2 linked regions of the Idiomarina loihiensis L2TR genome follow. The protein of the gene in region 1 interacts with the protein of each later gene in a pairwise test. Links are inferred from orthologs where the notes say so. Each region holds a gene or a part of one and is shown in the gene's direction. Other genes may lie near its edges.

Region 1 (3,200 bases):
TGCTGTTAACGCAGGGCGCTGGAAATATCGGCGCATTGGCCAAGCGAATTGCAACTGAGGTGTTGAGTCATGAAAGCTAATGCCTTTGGTAAAGTGGCCGTCATGCTGGGCGGTACGTCGGCTGAGCGCGATGTTTCGCTGAAATCCGGAATGGCGGTATTAAAAGGCTTGGTTGCGAAAGGCATCGATGCACACGCATTTGACCCGGCGGCGCATAGCTTGCAGGAGCTTGTGGAGCAAAAGTTTGATCGCGTATTTATCGCTTTGCATGGCCGCGGCGGTGAAGATGGCAGCATGCAGGGGGCGTTGCAAATACTGGAAATGCCATACACCGGCAGTGATGTTCTGGGCTGTGCGCTGGGTATGGATAAAGTGCGTTGTAAACAAATTTGGCATTCAGTGGGTCTGCCAACCGCCAATTGGCGGGTGGTAACGCAAGCTGAAATAGAGCAAGTGAACGTGGAAGCTATGTTGCAGGAGCTCGGTGGCCGGGTGATTGTAAAACCAGCACGTGAAGGCTCCTCTATAGGTATGAGCATTGCCGATAACGGGCGAAGCCTGGCTTTAGCCTTGCAGCATGCGGCTGAGTTTGACGACGACCTTTTGGTCGAACAGTGGGTTGAAGGTGCGGAATATACCATTGGCATACTGGAAGGTAAGGCATTACCGGTTATTCGACTGCAAACGCCACATGAGTTTTATGATTTTGAAGCTAAGTATCAGGCAAATGATACCCAGTATCACTGCCCTGCAGGGCTAAGTGACGATGACGAAGCAAGTTTGCGAACCTTGGCTGAACGCGCTTTCGCGGCCATAGGAGGTAGTGGCTGGGGACGCATCGATGTGATGCGCAATAACGCGGGTGAGTGGTTTTTGTTAGAGGCCAATACGGTACCGGGAATGACAGAAAAAAGCCTGGTACCTATGGCGGCAAAAGTTGCTGGTTTACAGTTTAATGACTTAGTGGAGCGCATTTTAGCGCAAACGCTGGAGCGCTAACGATGGCTGCTGAACAGCGCCTGCGCTCAGTCAACTTTTGGTCAGGTGTGGTGGTGTTATGCCTGACTATTGCGGGGGCACTGGTTGGTATCTATCAGTTAAACGAAGTGCTGACAGACGAACAGCAAGTACCGCTGGCTGAATTAAGTGTTCAAGGCGAGTTGCATTATACCGCCAGCGAAGAGGTTAGGCAGGCATTGACAGCAGAGCCGTTAGGAAGCTTTTTTACGGCCGATGTGGATGATTTAAGGCGTCGGGTAGAGCAGTTGCCGTGGGTGCAAAAGGTTTCTATTCGCAAGGTTTGGCCGGATAAGTTGTCGGTTTATGTGACGGAGCACAAACCCGTGGCCATGTGGAACGGTGATCGGCTTATCAATCAGCATCAGGAAGTTTTCCGGGCTGATATAACGAGAGCTGACAGCAGTTTGCCACAGTTGTTCGGTCCGGAGAACGCGGTGAAAGAGACCTGGAAGGAATTTAACCGGGTACAGCAAATGCTGGAGGTTAATGGCTTTCAGATAAGAGCGTTGAGATTAACCGAACGCTTTGCTGTCAACGTGGTTTTGGCACAGGGAATTGAGATTAAATTGGGGCGCGAAGCCACATTAGAGAGAATTAAGCGGTTTATCGATGTGTTTCCCAGCATCGTTGAGCACGAAAAAAGTAAAAACAACGAAATCGATACTGTGGATTTACGATATGACACCGGGGCTGCAGTGGCCTGGCGTGAAGCAAAAAGTGAGAGTTAGACGGTTATGTCGAAAACATCGGAACACAATATGGTTGTAGGTCTGGATATAGGCACCAGCAAAGTGACTGCACTTATAGGTGAGTTATTACCTGATAATGAGATCAGTGTTGTTGGCGTTGGCACGGCTACGTCGCGTGGCATGGACAAAGGTGGTGTGAATGACCTTAATCTGGTTGTGCAATCGGTACAGCGTGCTGTGGATGAAGCCGAATTAATGGCTGATTGCCGCGTGGCATCGGTGTATTTGAACATTTCCGGACGTCATATTTCCTGTCAGAACGAAAGTGGCATGGTACCGATTAACGAAGCTGAAGTGACTCAGGATGATGTCGACAGCGTGATTCACGCCGCGCAGTCAGTGCCTATTGCAAAGGAACGTCGTATTTTACACGTCTTGCCGCAGGAGTACGTCATTGACTCACAGGAAAGTATCCGCAGCCCAATAGGCATGTCCGGTGTCCGTATGGAGTCGAAAGTGCACATTATTACCTGTGCCAACGATATGGCGAAGAATATTATAAAAGCGGTTGAGCGTTGCGGACTGTCGGTGGATAAACTGATTTTCTCGGCGTTAGCATCAAGTATATCGGTATTAACCGATGACGAAAAAGATTTAGGCGTGGCGCTGGTCGATTTAGGCGGCGGCACCATTGATATTTGTATATACGCGGGCGGGGTATTGCGCCATACAGCGGTGATTCCGGCGGCAGGCAATCAAGTCACCAGTGACATTGCCAAGATATTCCGTACGCCGACCAACCACGCAGAAGAAATTAAGACCAAGCACGCGTGTGCACTGCGACAAATGGTCAGCATGGAAGACACCATTGAGGTGCCTTCGGTGGGAGGTCGCCCGTCGCGGGTAATGTCGCGTCATACGCTGGCCGAAGTCGTCGAGCCGCGTTATCAGGAATTGTTTGAGCTGGTCAGGGATGAAATTCAGCAAAGTGGTTTAGACGAGCAAATTGCAGCCGGAGTAGTTATTACCGGCGGTAGCGCCAAAATGGAAGGTTGTGTTGATTTTGCCGAAGAAATTTTTCAAATGCCGGTTCGTATCGGCGTTCCTCTGGGCATGAAAGGCCTACGAGATTACGTCGAAGATCCGGTTTATGCCACAGCGGTGGGACTGTTACGGTATGGGCAGGAAGATGCCGCTGTGTCACAAAAAGAAAGCTCTAAAACTGACGTGATCGGACTCTGGCAAAAAGTGCAGAGTTGGTTCAAAGGTGAGTTTTAACTTGGGGTAGCACGTTAAAAGCAGGTAGGGAGAATTATTATGTTCGAACTGATGGACAATTATGAAAGCGAAGCCGTCATTAAGGTGATTGGCGTCGGTGGTGGTGGCGGAAACGCTGTCCAGCACATGGTGAAAGAATCAATTGAAGGTGTGCAGTTTATTGCAGCCAATACCGATGCGCAGGCTCTGCGTAATCATACGGCAGATGTCACC
Region 2 (3,095 bases), 360 kb from region 1 along the record:
TTCCGGTATAGTGCATCAGGCCAATACCGGCGCCCAAAACAGTTCCGGCGATGAGTGTTGCACGCACCGATGACAAAGACATTTGAATTTTCATTGCTATAAAGCTGCCGACAATGGCAGGAACAACTGAAATAAGCGTTAACAACACGCTATGACTCATGGGCAGGTGAAGCTCAAAAGCCAGCATGCCAATAAAATGCATACTCCAGACACCAACGCCAGAGATAACTGCGCTGACAATTAACCAACTGTAGCGAGCAACCTTAGCCTGATATATTTGTACACGTTCCAGTGTGAGTATCGCGGTATAAGAAGCTAGCAGCGCGACGCAATAGGAGAGTATGACTAACCCCGGGTTATGGGAGCCATTTATAGGGGACTGGGAAAATTGACCCAAATCGAAAAATGCGTACAGGGTTTCAAGCATAAATTTAATTTTACCAGAGCCGTTGGCGGGAGTACTAAAACTATTTAATACTTTGCAATACGACACTGAGTCCCGAAAGTATCATTAGTGCCAGAGTAAATTGTCTAAAACGTTGTTCTGATACATGCTGTTGAAGTCTTTGTCCCACGCTGGCGCCTATAAGCGCACAAGGTAGTAAAGCGAGTACCAGATAGAGATGGGGCTCTGCGTAAATAGACTGGCGTGAGAAGTTAGCGACGTTTGCCATGGCAATGCAGCAGAAAAACAGACTGAGTGTAGCGCGAAACTGTTGTTTTGGGATACGGGCATTGGCCAGAAATAAAACAATAGGAGGCCCGCCTAATGTCATTAACCCGTTGAGCAAGCCAGAGCCTGTACCTACCGCAATATGTCCGGGCGCATGTTCAGCAGTAGAGAGTTGTTTACCGCTAGCCAAAGCGAGCGCAACAGCCAGTATGACAAAACCAAGAATCAGTTTAATAAACTGTTCGTTTACGCTTAACAGCAAAGATCCCGATACCAGAGAAGCAATGACGCCTGAAAAAATTAACCATTTCCACTGAGATGGGCGAGCCGCCTCTCTGTTTTTCCAGTAGATCCAGCCGCCAATCACGATATTAATGACAGACAGTGCAGGCGTAAGTACGCTAATAGGGAACCACAGCGCCAGAATTGGGACGGCTAACAAACCGGAGCCAAAACCGCTTACCCCCTGAACCAAAGCTGCGAAGAAAAATACTATTGCGGCAGCGAAATACTCCAAATGAACCTCTTTTGTCTTATAATGCTGAAAACGGCTTTTCAGTCACGTCAATAGTCTTCATAATGATAACAGGAAAAACAACGGAGCTGAGCATGCGGGTGACTCTGGTCGTGTTGTTGGCCTTGTTCCTTGCGTTACAATACCGTCTGTGGTTTGGCAAAAATAGCCTACCGGATTATTGGCGGTTGCAGCAAGAAGTCAGCAATCAGAAAAATACGAATGAAAATCTGGAAAGACGTAATCAACTCATTTACGCAGATATTGAAGATTTGCGCGAAGGGGAAGATGCGCTGGAGGAGCGTGCCCGTAACGAACTAGGGATGGTAAAAAAGGATGAAGTTTTCTTCCGTCTTGTACCTGATCGTAATCCATAGCCTGAGCGGGTGAGCGAGATGAAGAGTGAGTCTGAAAGCCACGCACAAAGCCAGATTGATTCGTTAATGGCTGTGATCCCTGCGGCTGGCAGCGGAAGCCGGATGCAGGCTAACATCCCTAAGCAGTTTCTGATGGTCGCTAACCGGACTTTGCTGGAGTACAGCATCGAAGCCGTATTAAAGGATGCGCGGGTTGAACAGGTTTTCGTTGCGGTTTCTGACTCTAATGCTGAATACCTTATTGAACTTAAAAAGAGCCTGCCAACAAAGGTTCATTTTGTGACAGGCGGCAACAGCCGCGCTGAATCCGTATTGGCTGGAGTTAAAGTTGCTGTTTCGCAAGGGGCTACCCATGTGCTGGTACATGACGCAGCACGTCCATGCCTACCAAAAAAGGCATTAACAGCGGTCATTAATACCGGATTAAAGGACCCTCAAGGCGCAATTCTTGCCATTCCGGTAAGAGATTCCTTAAAACGCGCTGTTATCTCTGTCAATGATGAAACCGGTGTTACCCATATAGAATCCAGTGTTGATCGGGAGGCCTTGTGGCAGGCGCAGACACCACAAGTTTTTAATGCAGAGCGTTTACAACAAGCCATAGAGCATATGGGGGCATTAAACCCTCAGTTAACTGATGAAGCTTCTGCTATGCAGTGGTGTGGTTTCCAGCCGGCGCTTATTCCTGGCTCTATCCGCAACTTAAAAGTGACTCACCCGGAAGATTTTGAATGTGTTCGCGACTGGTTATTAGCGGACAATAATGATCATAAAAATTAAAGAGGGCATCGTTCATGAAAATCCGTGTTGGTCATGGTTATGACGTTCATCGTTGGGGCTCTGATAAGCCTTTGATTTTAGGTGGTGTTGAAATTGAGCATCATCAGGGACTTGTCGCTCATTCCGACGGAGATGTTGTTCTGCATGCTGTCACCGACGCGGTATTAGGCGCTTTAGCGTTAGGTGATATTGGCCAGCACTTTCCTGATACCGATGAACGCTATGCCGGGGCGGATAGTGCCGAATTGCTGAGTCATGCCGTAAGTCTATGTCAGGAAAAAGAGTTTAAGACGGGTAACATTGACGTAACCATTGTAGCTCAGGCTCCGAAAATGGCACCACATATTGACGATATGCGGTCCAGCATTGCCCAGTGTTTAAAAACCTGCATCGACAATGTGAATGTTAAAGCGACAACGACAGAAAAATTAGGCTTTGTGGGGCGTGAAGAGGGTATTGCCTGTCATGCTGTGGTTCTGATGGAGTCATTTTAATGTTGGCACCCTCACAAGTGTCTTTGGCTGATTTACCGCGTTTACATAAAGGCGACAGACCGCAGGCCGAATTTAAACAGACGCCGGAAGATTTTCAGGTTATTGAGCAGTTGGATGTTATTGATGACGGTGAAGGTGAGCACCAGTGGCTTTGGGTTAGAAAAACCGGGGCTAATACAAATTTTTGTGCAGAAAAAATAGCCCGGTTTGCCGGAGTATCAGAAAGAAATGTCAGTTATTCCGGATTAAAAGATCGC

Evidence for each region.
Region 2: the proteins of IL_RS02235 (region 1) and ftsB interact in binary tests that used the Escherichia coli proteins (3 or more experiments, as listed by UniProt). The link is inferred for Idiomarina loihiensis L2TR from one-to-one orthologs.

What each region holds. Positions count from the first base shown.
Region 1 is NC_006512.1:453,856-457,055, forward strand. The notes cover bases 1-2,874. They hold IL_RS02235 (cell division protein FtsQ/DivIB), read left to right. Parts: upstream 1-1,001; coding sequence 1,002-1,748; downstream 1,749-2,874. Other genes in these bases: murC (UDP-N-acetylmuramate--L-alanine ligase), read left to right, coding at 1-80; IL_RS02230 (D-alanine--D-alanine ligase), read left to right, coding at 70-999; ftsA (cell division protein FtsA), read left to right, coding at 1,755-2,874. In the rest of the region: more of ftsA, read left to right, coding at 2,875-2,987; cell division protein FtsZ, read left to right, coding at 3,027-3,200. UniProt on the Escherichia coli protein: Essential cell division protein. May link together the upstream cell division proteins, which are predominantly cytoplasmic, with the downstream cell division proteins, which are predominantly periplasmic. May control correct divisome assembly.
Region 2 is NC_006512.1:810,510-813,604, reverse strand. Bases 155-2,923 are described here. They hold ftsB (cell division protein FtsB), read left to right. Parts: upstream 155-1,282; coding sequence 1,283-1,564; downstream 1,565-2,923. Other genes in these bases: truD (tRNA pseudouridine(13) synthase TruD), read left to right, coding at 2,838-2,923; ispF (2-C-methyl-D-erythritol 2,4-cyclodiphosphate synthase), read left to right, coding at 2,359-2,838; ispD (2-C-methyl-D-erythritol 4-phosphate cytidylyltransferase), read left to right, coding at 1,583-2,344; IL_RS03835 (sulfite exporter TauE/SafE family protein), read right to left, coding at 468-1,190; IL_RS03840 (bifunctional diguanylate cyclase/phosphodiesterase), read right to left, coding at 155-427. Outside these bases: more of IL_RS03840, read right to left, coding at 1-154; more of truD, read left to right, coding at 2,924-3,095. UniProt on the Escherichia coli protein: Essential cell division protein. May link together the upstream cell division proteins, which are predominantly cytoplasmic, with the downstream cell division proteins, which are predominantly periplasmic.